2 regions of the Streptomyces sp. NPDC031265 genome follow, and region 1 is predicted to be linked to the other one. Evidence: riboswitches for the same ligand, from Rfam matches in the RefSeq annotation. Region 1 holds a riboswitch; the other holds the start of a gene.

Region 1 (7,281 bases):
TGCAGGCCCGCGGCGACCAGGCCCGCGAAGTGGGCCATGTCGACCATCAGGTACGCGCCGACCTCGTCCGCGATGCGGCGGAACGCGGCGAAGTCCAGCTGGCGCGGGTACGCGGACCAGCCGGCCACGATCAGCTGCGGCTTGGACTCCTTGGCCAGGCGCTCGACCTCGGCCATGTCGACCTGTCCGGTCTCGTCGACGTGGTACGGGACCACGTTGTAGAGCTTGCCGGAGAAGTTGATCTTCATGCCGTGGGTCAGGTGACCGCCGTGGGCCAGGTTCAGGCCCATGATCGTGTCGCCCGGCTTGAGCAGCGCGAACATCGCGGCCGCGTTCGCCTGCGCGCCCGAGTGCGGCTGCACGTTGGCGTGCTCGGCGCCGAAGAGCGCCTTGATGCGGTCGATCGCGATCTGCTCGACCACGTCGACGTGCTCGCAGCCGCCGTAGTAGCGGCGCCCCGGGTAGCCCTCGGCGTACTTGTTGGTGAGGACCGAGCCCTGGGCCTCCATGACCGCGACCGGAGCGAAGTTCTCCGAGGCGATCATTTCGAGGGTGGACTGCTGACGGTGGAGCTCGGCGTCGACGGCGGCGGCGACGTCCGGGTCCAGCTCATGGAGGGACTGGTTCAGAAGCGACATCAGAAGATCCCTGGAGTGGTAGGTCAGCTGGCGAAGTCGGTGTACTCGTCGGCGGAGAGCAGGTCGCCCGGCTCGTCCGTGACGCGCACCTTGAACAGCCAGCCGCCCTCGAACGGGGCGGAGTTCACCAGCGACGGGTCGTCGACGACGTCCTGGTTGGCGGCGACGACCTCGCCCGTGACCGGGGAGTAGAGGTCGCTGACCGACTTGGTCGACTCCAGCTCGCCGCAGGTCTCGCCCGCGGTCACCGTGTCACCGACCTCCGGGAGCTGGACGAACACCACGTCACCGAGCGCGTTGGCCGCGTGCTCCGTGATGCCGACCGTCGAGACGCCGTCCTCGGCGCCCGACAGCCACTCGTGCTCCTTGCTGTAGCGCAGCTGCTGGGGGTTGCTCATGGCCTGAATTCTCCTGTACGAGGGGGAGTGGTGGTGAACAGATGAGTCGTGCGGTGCGTGTGCGAGGGGTCACTTCTGGCGCTTGTAGAACGGCAGCGCCACGACCTCGTACGGCTCATGCGTACCGCGAATGTCGACGCCGACGCCGGAGGTGCCCGGTGCGGCGTGCGCGGCGTCCACGTACGCCATGGCGATCGGCTTGCCCAGCGTCGGCGACGGGGCGCCCGAGGTGACCTCGCCGACCACCTCGCCGCCCGCCACCACGGAGAATCCGGCGCGCGGCACCCGGCGGCCCTCGGCGATCAGCCCGACCAGCTTGCGCGGGGCCTTGGCGGCGGCGCGCTCGGCGGCGGCCTCCAGGGCCTCGCGGCCCACGAAGTCGCCCTCCTTCTCGAACTTCACGACCCGGCCGAGCCCCGCGTCGAACGGGGTGAGCGCGGTGGTCAGCTCGTGCCCGTACAGCGGCATGCCCGCCTCCAGGCGCAGCGTGTCGCGGCAGGACAGACCGCACGGCACCAGGCCCGCGTCCTTGCCCGCGTCGGTGAGCGCGCGCCACAGCTGCTCGGCGTCGGCCGGGGCCACGAAGAGCTCGAAACCGTCCTCGCCGGTGTAGCCCGTACGGGCGATCAGCGCCGGGACACCGGCCACGGTGCCGGGCAGGCCCGCGTAGTACTTCAGGCCGTCCAGGTCGGCGTCGGTAAGCGACTTCAGGATGCCGGGGGACTCGGGGCCCTGGATGGCCAGCAGCGCGTACGCGTCGCGGTCGTCGCGGACCTCGGCGTCGAAGGCGGCCGCGCGCTCGGTGATCGCGTCCAGCACGACCTGGGCGTTGCCGGCGTTGGCGACGACCATGTACTCGTCCTCGCCGAGGCGGTAGACGATCAGGTCGTCGACGATGCCGCCGTCCTCCTGGCAGATCATCGTGTAGCGGGCGCGGCCCACGCCGATGGTGCTCATGTTGCCGACCAGCGCGTAGTCCAGCGCCTTGACGGCGTCCGGGCCGGTGACGGTGATCTCGCCCATGTGGGAGAGGTCGAAGAGACCGGCCCGGGTACGGACGGCGTTGTGCTCGTCGCGCTCGCTGCCGTACCGCAGCGGCATGTCCCAGCCGGCGAAGTCGGTCATGGTCGCGCCCAGCGAACGGTGAGTTGCGTCAAGGGCGGTGAGACGGGGATTGCTCATGAGGGTGTGGCTCCCAGGGCATGACGGCGAGGACGATCCTCCCCATCTGTCATCGGAACCTGAGAGGTTCGCCGGGAGACCCGGCTTGCACCTTGGGTGGAGCCGCTCCGTCTGAGAACGTGCGGCCCGCTTTTCAGATCTGCCTCATCCACGCGGTACGGGGCCTGAGAGATTCAAGGGAGGGACTTGCTCCTTCGGCGCCCCGCGATCCTCCCGGCCTTCTGGGGCCTTGGGGGAACTGCCGGGGACTCTCCCGCGTGGATTCAAGCGGCCGGTATGCAGTTTGGCGCGCACATCATTGCACGCCTCCCACGGGCATCACATCACCTGAGTCTCATTACCATCCTTTTACGCGCATGGGGAAAGGGTCGTCCGACCCGGCAGGGGGGAGCACCGATGACGGTTCACACGGCGGCGGCGCAGGCGGAGGCCCCGGTTCCGGCGGTACGGGACCTGCGCGGCCGGGACGGTCGCTCACCGCACACGCTCCGGTTCGCCGAGGGGGACGTGGTGGTGGTCTCCGGCCTGCCCGGCAGCGGCAAGACGACCCTGCTGCGCCGGGCCGTCACCGGCGTCGGCATCGACTCGCAGGACACCCGCCGCGCCTGGGAGGCCAGGATGGGCGGCGTGCCGTACGCGCTGTACCGCCCGGTGGTGCGGGTCGCCCACTTCCTGCGGATGCACCGGGCGCTGCGGTCGGGCGGGGGCCTGGCCGTCCACGACTGCGGCACCCACGCCTGGGTGCGCTGGTCGCTGGCGAAGGGTGCGGCGCGGGAAGGCCGCTCGCTGCACCTCGTGCTCCTCGACGTCACCCCGGAGACCGCCCTGGCGGGCCAGGTGGCCCGCGGCCGCAAGGTCTCCTCGTACGCCTTCGCCCGCCACGCGAGGGCGGTGCCCCGCCTGATAGCGGCGGTGGCGGAGGGCCGCCTGCCCCGGGGGGTCGCATCGGCGGTCCTGCTGGACAGGCCGGCGGCGGAAACGGTGATCCGGATCGCTTTCGGGGAGAGGGCCGCCCGCCGCTAAGGTTCAGATGGCGGGGACCCGCACCCCCTGATCTTCAGGGGCGAGGGGAACTGCGCGACCAGCCACGCACGGCCCGCAGTCGAACCGGGGGAGAAGGACGGCACATGGACTACCCGCAGCATGCGGTTCCGCACCCCCAGGGCGGCGGAGGCTGGCCGGGCAACGAGCTGGAGGAGGCACTGTCCGCCTCGCTCGGCGTCCCGGGCGCGGGCCCCCGCCTGATAGAGGTCCTGGGACGCAACCCCGTCTGGATCCCCCTCCCCAACGGCGGCAGCCGGGACAGCGCCGACCTCGACCTCCCCACCATGGAGATCGCCGGCTCCCCCTACGTCCCCGTCTACAGCTCCGAGCAGCAGTTCCTCCAGTGCGTCGGCCCGCACATGTCGTTCGCCGTCGCGCCCGCCGTGGAGTTCGCCCGCGGGCTGCCGCCGCAGCTGGGCATCGCGCTGAACCCGGAGGGCGCGGTCGGCGTACCGCTGCCGCCGCCCGCCGTGGCCGAGCTGTGCCGCACCGGGCGCACCGCCCTGGACGGGCCCGCCTCCGGCGCCCGGGTACGGCTCTTCGAGCCGGACTGGCAGGAGGACCCGGTCGACTTCCTGACCGCCGCGGCCGAGGAGTTCGACGCCACCGGCGTGGTGCGCACCGCCCGCCGCGCGCTCGCCTCCATCGAGGGCGACGACCCGACGCTCTTCATCGGCGTGGAGTTCTCCACCTGGGACGGGGCCGGGCGCAACGCCCCCATGGAGGCGCTGGGCCGCGCGCTGGGCCGGGCCCCGGTCGGCTGGCCGGTGAACCTGGTGCTGCTCGACGTGGCCCAGGACCCGGTGGGCGAGTGGATGCGGGAGCGCGTGCGCCCCTTCTACACGCGGGCCACCCCCTAGTCCTCCCGCATAAGCTGGTTTCATAATCCGTAGATCCCCACGGCCGCACGCCTGTGCACCGGCGGCGCGGGGGAACGAAGAGGGGCGGGACCCAGGGTGAGTGCGTCAGGCACCGCGGCGGCCGGGCAGGTCGAGCACATGCTGCGCCAGGTGACCCCCGGACGCTACGACGCGTACGAGGCGCTGCTGCACGCCCTCGCCGACCCCTCGTCCGGCCGGTTGTGGATGCTGCTCTGGCACGGCCGGCCCGGCGCCTCCGACGCGCAGTACGGGAACATGGAGGTCGACGGGGTGGCGTACGCACCCTGTGTGACCTCCGCGCAGGAGCTCTCCGCCAGTGGCTGGAACCGGGACCACGAGATGGTCACCGGCCGTGACGTCGCCCGCGCCCTCTACCCCGACCGGTACGGGATCTGGCTCAACCCGCACGCCCCCGGCGGCGGGGTCGGCATCCCCTGGCCGGATCTGCGCCGGATCGCCACCGGCCTCGACCGGATGCCCGCAGGCCCGCTGCGGATCACCGAACCGGCCGTGGAGATCCCGCAGTTCTACGCCCTGCTCACCCAGCACGCGCACCGCACCCCGGCCGTCCGGGCGCTGCGCCGCGCCTGGGTGCAGCCCGCGCTCGGCACGCCGTATCTGGCCATCGGCCTCGACCTCTACGACACCGGGCCGCAGTCCGTCGACGCGGTGCGCGCGATGATGCAGCAGGCCGTCTCCGCCGTGCCCGAGGGGCTGCCGGTCTCCACGGTCGCCCTGTCCGACGAGTACGACCCGGTCGGGATGTGGCTGCGCGCCAACGGGCGCCCCTTCTACGACCGCGAGGCGCACGCCGCCCCGGCAGCCCCCGCGGGCGGGTACGGATACCCCCCGGCGGCCCCGCGCGCATATTGACGTCACACGCGTCACCTACGCAACACGGATCAAATCCCTCCTCATCGGTCACGCCATGTCCCGGTTGCCCGGACTTCTTCACCCAATTCGGCAGCTCATAAAGGCAGTTGGGTGACATGACCGATCTGGTCGGTTAGTGCACGACTGATCCGCTCAGACGATCACGACGTCCGGATAACGGAAGACACCTGACCGCATCACGTTTAGGCAACCATTCACCGTCAGGTCTGGCGGGTGATCGCGAACGCGTTGAAGACTCCCGGCTAACAAGGGCCGGTTGGCCCGTCGCAGATCACCGCACCACCTGATGGAACAAGCCGCCACAGCGGCTGGTACGGGCCGGCCATCCGCCGGCCGGGAGGGGTCAGAGGCACTGTGACCGCACCGCTCGAGACCACCGGATCGGCTGCCGAGGTGCCGCCGGAGGCAGTACTCACGGGGGCCAAGCAGAGCCAGATCGAGGGCCGTTCGCTCGGACAGATCGCCTGGACGCGCTTCAAGCGCGACAAACTCGCGGTCGCCGGTGGCGTCGTCGTCGTCCTGCTCGTCCTGCTCGCCGTTCTTTCCAAGCCCATCCAGTGGGCGTTCGGGATGGACCCGAACGAGTTCCACCAGGACCTGATCGACCCGGCCCTGCTGGCACCCAAGGGAGCTTGGGGCGGCATGAGTTGGGAGCACCCACTGGGTGTCGACCCGCAGTACGGGCGCGACATCCTGTCCCGGATCATCGAGGGCTCCTGGGTGTCGCTGCTCGTCGCGGGCGGCGCCACCATGCTCTCCGTGGTCATCGGCGTGATCATGGGCGTTACGGCAGGCTTCTACGGAGGCTGGGCGGACACCTTGATCAGCCGGGCGATGGACGTCTTCCTGGCGTTCCCGCTGCTGCTCTTCGCCATCTCGATCTCCGCGTCCCTCCAGGACGGGGCGTTCGGACTGACCGGGCTGCCACTGAGGATCAGCGTGCTGATCTTCGTGATCGGCTTCTTCAGCTGGCCGTACATGGGGCGTATCGTCCGGGCCCAGACGCTCAGCCTGCGCGAACGCGAGTTCGTCGAGGCCGCCAAGAGCCTCGGCGCCCGCGGTCCGTTCATCCTGATCCGGGAGCTGCTGCCGAACCTGGTCGCACCGATCCTGGTCTACGCGACGCTCCTGATCCCCACGAACATCCTGTTCGAGGCAGGACTCAGCTTCCTCGGCGTCGGCATCTCGCCGCCGCAGGCATCGTGGGGCGGAATGCTCTCCACTGCGACCGACCTCTACGAGGCGGACCCGCAGTACATGATCGTGCCGGGCCTGGCGATCTTCGTCACCGTCCTGGCGTTCAACCTGCTGGGCGACGGGCTGCGAGACGCCCTCGACCCGCGAGGAAAGTAAGCACGCGGCACCTGCCACACAACGACACATCTGCCGCAACCATCCATAGAGGGGGCATTCCTCAGGTGAAGACGAGAAAAGCGACCATTCTGATCGCTACCGCCGTGGCGCTGACACTGGGGGCCACCGCGTGCAACGACTCCAAGGACGACAAGGGTGGCAGCAGCGGCGGCAAGTCCGTCACTGACGCCGGGCTCAGCCAGATCGTGAACAAGTCCGACAAGAAGGGTGGCACCGCCACCTACGCCATGTCGGACGTGCCGGACTCGCTGGACCCGGGCAACACGTACTACGGCTGGGTGCAGAACTTCTCCCGCCTGTACGGCCGTACGCTCACCACGTTCAAGCCGGCCGCCGGCAAGGACGGCCTGACCGTGGTCCCGGACCTCGCGGAGTCGCTCGGCAAGCCCAGCGCCGACGCGAAGACCTGGACGTACACCCTGCGCAAGGGCCTGAAGTTCGAGGACGGCACGCCGATCACCTCGAAGGACGTCAAGTACGCCGTCGAGCGGTCGAACTTCGCCCCCGAGGCCCTGTCCAACGGCCCGACGTACTTCAAGTCGCACCTGGTCGACGGTGACAAGTACGAGGGTCCGTACAAGAACAAGGACCCCAAGGGCATCGCGTCGATCGAGACGCCGGACGACAACACCATCGTCTTCAAGCTGAAGGACGCCTTCGCGGACTTCGACTACCTGGCGACGTTCTCGCAGACGGCCCCCGTGCCGGCGGCGAAGGACAAGGGTGCGACCTACGTCCAGCACATCGTCTCCTCCGGCCCGTACAAGTTCGAGTCGTACGAGGAGGGCAAGGGCGCGACCCTCGTCCGCAACCCGCAGTGGGACCAGAAGACCGACCCGGTCCGCCCGGCCCTGCCGGACAAGATCAGCA
Region 2 (7,281 bases), on a different contig from region 1:
CGTGGTTCCACTCGCCGCCGAGCGCCGCCGCGGTGTGCGGGGCGTTGGCGAGCGGGTTGTCGTCGGCGGGCCACTCGCCCGAGGCGACCTTCTCGATCTCGGCGCGGATCGCGATCATCGTCTCGCAGAACCGGTCGATCTCGTTCAGGTCCTCGCTCTCGGTCGGCTCGATCATCAGCGTGCCGGCCACCGGGAACGACATCGTCGGCGCGTGGAAGCCGTAGTCGATCAGACGCTTGGCGATGTCGTCGACGCTGACGCCGGTCGACTTCGACAGCGGCCGAAGGTCCACGATGCACTCGTGCGCCACCAGGCCGTTGGGGCCGGTGTAGAGCACCGGGTAGTGCGGCTCCAGGCGCTTGGCGATGTAGTTGGCCGCGAGCACCGCGACCTGCGTCGCGCGCTTGAGGCCCTCGCCACCCATCAGACGCACGTACGCCCACGAGATCGGCAGGATGCCCGCCGAGCCCCACGGGGCGGCCGAGATCGGGCCGACGCCCGTCTCGGGACCGGCCGTCGGCTGGAGCGGGTGGTTCGGCAGGTACGGCGCGAGGTGCGCGCGCACACCGACCGGGCCGACGCCGGGGCCGCCGCCGCCGTGCGGGATGCAGAACGTCTTGTGCAGGTTCAGGTGCGAGACGTCGCCGCCGAACTTGCCCGGCTTGGCGAGGCCCACCAGGGCGTTGAGGTTGGCGCCGTCGACGTAGACCTGGCCGCCCGCGTCGTGCACCTCGCCGCAGATGTCCGCGACGTGCTCCTCGAACACACCGTGCGTGGACGGGTAGGTGATCATCAGTACCGAGAGCTCGTCGCGGTACTGCTCGATCTTGGCGCGCAGGTCGGCGATGTCGACCTCGCCGTCGTCGGCGGTCTTCACCACGACGACCCTCATGCCGGCCATCACGGCGCTGGCGGCATTGGTGCCGTGCGCGGAGGACGGGATGAGGCAGACCGTGCGCTGCTCGTCGCCGTTGGCCCGGTGGTAGGCGCGGACCGCGAGCAGCCCCGCGAGCTCGCCCTGCGAACCGGCGTTGGGCTGGATCGACACCGCGTCGTACCCGGTGACCTCGGCGAGGCGCTCCTCCAGCTCGTGGATGAGCGTGAGGTAGCCCCCGGCCTGCTCGGCCGGCGCGAAGGGGTGCATCTGGCCGAACTCGGGCCAGGTGACCGGCTCCATCTCGGTGGTCGCGTTCAGCTTCATGGTGCAGGAGCCGAGCGGGATCATGCCGCGGTCCAGCGCGTAGTCGCGGTCGGCGAGCTTGCGCAGGTAGCGCAGCATCGCGGTCTCGGAGCGGTGCTGGTGGAAGACCGGGTGGGTCAGGACGTCGTCGGTGCGCAGCAGCGCGCCCGGCAGCGTGTCCGCGGCCGCGGCATCCAGCGCCTCGATGTCACCCTCGGCGCCGAAGGCGGCCCAGACGGCGGCGACGCGGTCGCGGTCGGTGGTCTCGTCGCAGGCGATCGAGACGGTGTCGGCGTCGACCAGGTACAGGTTGACCCCGCCGTCACGGGCGGCGGCGACGGCGTCGGCGGCCTTGCCGGGGACCCGGACGGTCAGCGTGTCGAAGTACGAGCCGTGCACGACCTCCACACCGGCGGCGCGCAGCCCCTCGGCGAGGATCACCGCGTACCGGTGGGTGCGGCGGGCGATCTGCCGCAGGCCGTCCGGGCCGTGGTAGACCGCGTACATGCCCGCCATGACGGCGAGCAGGACCTGCGCCGTACAGATGTTGCTGGTGGCCTTCTCGCGGCGGATGTGCTGCTCGCGGGTCTGCAGCGCCAGGCGGTACGCCCGGTTGCCGTCCGCGTCGACGGAGACGCCGACCAGGCGGCCGGGCAGGCTGCGGGCGAACTTCTCCTGGACCGCCATGTAGCCGGCGTGCGGGCCGCCGAAGCCCATCGGGACGCCGAAGCGCTGGGTGGTGCCCACCGCGATGTCCGCGCCGAGCTCGCCGGGCGAGGCCAGCAGGGTCAGGGCGAGCAGGTCGGCGGCGACGGTGACGATCGCGCCCAGCTCGTGGGCCTCGTCGATGACCGGCTTGAGGTCGCGGACCTGGCCGGAGGCGCCCGGGTACTGGAGCAGCACACCGAAGACACCGCGCTCGGCCACCTCGGCCGGGATGCCGTGGCTCAGGTCGGCGACGACGACCTCGACACCGGTCGGCTCGGCGCGCGTCTCTATGACGGCGACGGTCTGCGGCAGCGTGTCCGCGTCGACGAGGAAGACCCCGCCCTTGACCTTGCCGACCCGGCGCGAGAGCGCGAGCGCCTCGGCGGCCGCGGTGCCCTCGTCGAGCAGCGAGGCGCCGGAGGTGGGCAGCCCCGTGAGGTCGGCGACGACGGTCTGGAAGTTGAGCAGCGCCTCCAGACGGCCCTGCGAGATCTCCGGCTGGTACGGCGTGTACGCGGTGTACCAGGCCGGGTTCTCCATGACGTTGCGCAGGATCACCGGCGGGGTGAACGTGCCGTAGTAGCCCAGGCCGATCATCGGGGCGAGGACCTTGTTGCGGTCGGCGAGGGTGCGCAGCTCGGCCAGGACCTCGGCCTCGGTGCGGGCGCCGGGCAGACCCAGCGCCTCGGCACTCTTGATCACGTCCGGCACGGCCGCGGCGGTCAGCTCGTCGAGCGAGCCGTAGCCGACCTGCGCGAGCATCTTCGCCTGGGCCTCGGCGTCCGGCCCGATGTGACGCTGCTCGAAGGGAATGCCACGCTCTAGCTCGGTGAGCGGCATGCGGTTGGCGGTCATTACGGAGGCCTCCTGGTCTGCACGACCTGCGAGGGGCACCACGGCGCGGGTACCCGGACGGCCTCCCCCTCTGTCATCTCAACCTGAGAGTTTCACCGGGGCGCGTGGGGGCGTCCCGGCTTTCACCGTCGGTGAGGAAGGGGCGCGCGCACGGGCGTATGCCCGCGCGTCCCCGTCCTGCTTTCCAGAGTGACCTCGTCCGCGCGGTACGTGGGCCTGAGAGATTCCGGGGAGGATTTGCTCCTTCGGCGCCTCCGGACTTCTTTCCGGAGGACTCTCCCGCGCGGGGTCAGCAGCCATCGCCAGGGTACCAGCGCGTTCAGGCCCTGATCCTTCGAGTGGCCGATGCCCGCGATGTGCACTTTCGTAGTGCTTACGAGCAGTTGCGACCAGTTGGAGGGACCGTGCAGACCGATATCGATCCGCGCAGCCTGATCGGCCGCAAGGCGTTCGACCGCAACGGCAACAAGATCGGCACGGTGGACGAGGTCTACCTCGATGACGCCACCGGAGTGCCCGAGTGGGCCGCCGTACGCACCGGCCTGTTCAGCCGGGACGCCTTCGTCCCGCTGGAGCCCAGCACCCTCGTCGACGAGGCGCTGCACATCCCCTACGACCGGGCGCTGATCAAGGACGCTCCCGACTTCGGCGTCGGCCGCCACCTCTCCCCCGAACAGGAGCTGCAGCTCTACCACCACTACGGTCTGGACATCGCCGCCCCCGATCCGCTCCCCGGCCCCGACCGGGACTTCGGACGGCTCGCGGGCGAGGAGGACGACACCTGACCCTCCACGTCACCCGCCTCCCCGGCCCCGGCCCCGGCCTCCGTCTCTGTCTCCGTCTCCCCGGGCCCGGCCACCAGCGGCAGCGGCTCGGACGGCTCCAGGTCGGGGTCGTCCACCCGGAACGTCCGCACCCGTCCGGGTGCGGTCGCCGTGGGCGTCTCGAACCGGACGGTCACCCGCCCCACCCCGCTGCCCTGCACCCAGCCGGGGCCGAACTCGCGGTGGCACACATCGTGCCCGGCCACCCAGCGCCGCTCGGCCGGATCCGCCGCCTCCGCCTGCTCGGGGGCGGTGGCCGGAGCCGACTCCTCCTCGGCGGCCTCCTCCCCTGCCTCCCGCTCACCGGCCGCCTGGGCGAAGAGGTCCTCCTGCGTGAAGTCCGCGAGGCCGCTGACCCCGACCCCGAGGAGGCGCACGCCACCCGTCGTGTCCACGGAGTCGAGCAGACGGCCGGCCGCCTCGCGCACCACCGCGGGGTCGTCCGTGGGCCCCCTGAGCGTCTCCGACCGGGTCAGCGTCGAGAAGTCGTACCTGCGGACCTTCAGGACGATCGTGCGGCCCGAGTGCCCGGACGCCCGCAGGCGCTGCACACACCGGTCGGCGAGCCGCCCCACCTCGTTCATCACCCGCACCCGGTCGTGCAGATCCACGTCGAAGGTGTCCTCGACCGACACCGATTTGGTGTCCCGCTCGGCCACCACCGGCCGGTCGTCGAGCCCGAGCGCCATCCGGTGCAGCGACGCCCCGTGCGCCTTGCCGAGCAGCCGTACGAGCTCGTCCTCGCCCGCCTCGGCCAGATCCGCGACCGTGGTCATCCCGGCCCTGCGCAGATGCTCCCCGGTCGCGGGCCCCACACCCGGCAGCGTCCTGACCGTCATCGGGGCGAGCAGCGCCCGCTCGGTGCCGGGCTCTATGAGCACCAGCCCGTCGGGCTTGGCCTCCTCCGAGGCGATCTTCGCCAGCATCTTGGACCCGGCGAGCCCCACCGACCCCGTCAGACCCGTCACCGCCCGGATGTCCTCCCGCAGCCGCTGACCGGCCTCACGGGCCGACTGCGCGTCCCACGCGACTCCCCCGGCCTCCAGGTCCACGAAGGCCTCGTCGAGGCTCAGGGGCTCCACCAGAGGCGACAGCCGCCCCAGCAACTCCATCACCTGTTCGCTGATCGAGCGGTAGAAGCCGAAGCGCGGCACCAGATACGCGCCATTGGGACAGAGCCGTCTCGCCTGGGCCATCGGCATCGCGGAACGCGCACCGAAGCGCCGTGCCTCGTACGACGCGGTGGCCACCACACCGCGCGGTCCGAGGCCGCCCACGATCACGGGTTTTCCGCGCAGGCTGGGCTTCGACGCCTGCTCTGCGGCGGCGAAGAAGGCATCCATGTCCAGATGCAGAATGGTCGGCGCGGCTCTCACATCACCGATGCTGCCTCACGCCACTGACAATCGGCCCCCGGCAGCCCCGCGGCCCCTCAGACCGCGCGGTTGCGGCGCCGGGCGAGCTCGTCGGCGGGGTTCTGCCCGACCAGCGTCTCGCCGGTGTCGACCCGCTCTCCGTGCAGCTGGGACAGGGCCGCCTCGACGTCGCGCCACACCACGCCGACCGCGATGCCGAAGACACCCTGGCCGCCCTGGAGCAGGTCCACGACCTCGTCGGGCGAGGAGCACTCGTAGACGGTGGCCCCGTCGCTCATCAGCGTCATCCGCTCCAGATCGCGGAAACCGCGCTCGCGCAGGTGCTGGACGGCGGTGCGGATGTTCTGGAGGGCGACCCCGGTGTCCAGGAACCGCTTGACGATCTTGAGGACGACGACGTCCTTGAAGCTGTAGAGCCGTTGGGTGCCCGATCCGTACGCCGGACGCACACTGGGCTCGACCAGGCCGGTACGCGCCCAGTAGTCGAGCTGCCGGTAGGTGATCCCCGCCGCCGCGCACGCCGTCGGCCCCCGGTATCCGACGGTGTCGGTGCCGGTGTCCTCCGCCGCACTGTCGTGAGGGGGGTACCCACTGCTAGAGCTCGGCCGAGAGCCTGGGGGCGGGTACGGCCCGCTCTCCCCCGGACGTCCGGGGGCCTCCCCTGCCGTACTGTCGCCGCTGCTTCTCACGCCGACCCTCCGTCCTAGAACTGCCCTCACGACGGTAGGCAGTCACTCGGGGTGCGTCAACGATCGCCACACTCGGCACGCCGAGTGATAATCACCCTGAGAGTGGTTTCGCGTACCCCTCTTCGGGGAAAGGCTACTCGAATGCGCCGGAGCCGCCCGGTGTTCAGGGCCCCGGCGCAGCGGCTCACTGACTGTTGGTGCCGAAGTCCTCGGGCGAGATCTGGTCGAGGAACTCGCGGAACTTCTCCACCTCGTCCTCCTGCTCGTCCGGGATCGCGATCCCCGCGTCGTCGAGCACCCCGTCACTGCCGTAGATCGGCGTTCCGGTGCGCAGGGCGAGCGCTATGGCGTCGGACGGACGCGCGCTCACCTCGACACCACTGGCGAAGACCAGCTCCGCGTAGAAGACACCTTCCCGCAGGTCCGTGATGCGGACCTCGGTCAGCTCCTGGCCCACGGCCTCCAGCACGTCCTTGAAAAGGTCGTGCGTCAGCGGCCGCGCCGGAGCCATCCCCTGCTGGGCGAAGGCGATCGCGGTCGCCTCCCCTGGACCGATCCAGATGGGGAGGTACCGATCGCCTCCCACTTCACGCAGGAGCACGATCGGTTGGTTGGAGGGCATTTCCACCCGGACACCCACGACGTCGAGCTCGTTCACACAGCAACCCTAGGACGTGCCCGGCAGGTTTGGGTAGTCGGGGACCCCCTGGCTCAGTGCAGCCGGACCCCGAGAGCGGTCTGGACCAGGGCGGCGTGGAGCCGCACGGACAGCGCCGCCAGCTCCCTGACGGTCGCCTCCGCATGCGCCCTGGTCTGCGGGTTGCGGTGCAGCCGCAGGGGTGCGACCACCTGTTCGACCAGACCGGCCTCGCGGTCGGCCGCCGCCTTCATGGCGCGAAGATGCCGCGGTTCCAGACCGAATCGGCCCAGGTCCGCCACGAGACGCGCCACGTTCACCGACTCGGCGTCGTAGCCGCCCTCGGGACCGGCCTTGAGCAGCCCGTAGGACTCCCACTCGGTCAACTCCGCCTCGGTGACCTCGGCGGCCACCAAAAGCTCCGTACGCCCCACACGGGAGGCCGTGCGGCGCTCCGGGTCCCCTTCGGCCCCGCCGTCCGGGAGATCGCCCGCGCCGCCCGGAGCGGGCATCACGGGCTGCTCTCCCCGGCTCAGTGCGTCGAGGTGCTCACGGATGACCTTCAGCGGCAGATAGTGGTCCCGCTGCATCCGCAGCACCTGGGCGAGCCGCTCCACGTCCTCGGGGCTGAACTTGCGGTACCCCGACGGCGTGCGCCGGGGCTCCACCAGGCCTTCGGACTCCAGGAAGCGGATCTTGGAGATGGTGACTTCGGGGAACTCCTCGCGCAGCTGGTTCAGCACGGTGCCGATGCTCATCAGCCGGTCGCCAGCGGTGGCGGTGCCGTTTCCGGCACCGCCCCTCGGTGTGTGCAGCATGGGCCTTCCCTGGATGGTTCTTCCCCTGAGGGGCCCCCGAACGGAATCTGCAGAGGGTCAGACGCCGCGCTGGCTCGCGTAGAACACCAGCCGGTACTTCCCGATCTGCACCTCGTCGCCGTTGGACAGGTCGATCGAGTCGATCCGCTCCCGGTTCACATACGTACCGTTGAGACTGCCGACGTCCGAGACGG

Evidence for each region. A riboswitch is a leader RNA that binds a small molecule or an ion and turns the genes downstream of it on or off. The one in region 1 is predicted to bind glycine.
Region 2: linked by a shared signal. The riboswitch ahead of gcvP (aminomethyl-transferring glycine dehydrogenase) and the one ahead of gcvT (glycine cleavage system aminomethyltransferase GcvT) in region 1 are both predicted to bind glycine.

What each region holds. Positions count from the first base shown of each region.
Region 1 covers NZ_JBVIHM010000010.1:70,373-77,653, forward strand. The annotation lists gene glyA (serine hydroxymethyltransferase) at 1-638, opposite strand, end outside; gene gcvH (glycine cleavage system protein GcvH) at 662-1,036, opposite strand; gene gcvT (glycine cleavage system aminomethyltransferase GcvT) at 1,106-2,218, opposite strand; glycine riboswitch at 2,362-2,484, opposite strand; gene ACZ499_RS17465 (AAA family ATPase) at 2,615-3,241, shown strand; gene ACZ499_RS17470 (enhanced serine sensitivity protein SseB) at 3,346-4,122, shown strand; gene ACZ499_RS17475 (enhanced serine sensitivity protein SseB C-terminal domain-containing protein) at 4,219-5,016, shown strand; gene ACZ499_RS17480 (ABC transporter permease) at 5,392-6,390, shown strand; gene ACZ499_RS17485 (ABC transporter substrate-binding protein) at 6,456-7,281, shown strand, end outside.
Region 2 covers NZ_JBVIHM010000011.1:6,531-13,811, reverse strand. The annotation lists gene gcvP (aminomethyl-transferring glycine dehydrogenase) at 1-2,743, opposite strand, end outside; glycine riboswitch at 2,938-3,035, opposite strand; gene ACZ499_RS18400 (PRC-barrel domain-containing protein) at 3,148-3,528, shown strand; gene ACZ499_RS18395 (DNA polymerase IV) at 3,441-4,943, opposite strand; gene ACZ499_RS18390 (MerR family transcriptional regulator) at 5,000-5,632, opposite strand; gene ACZ499_RS18385 (bifunctional nuclease family protein) at 5,817-6,290, opposite strand; gene ftsR (transcriptional regulator FtsR) at 6,344-7,087, opposite strand; gene ACZ499_RS18375 (FHA domain-containing protein) at 7,145-7,281, opposite strand, start outside.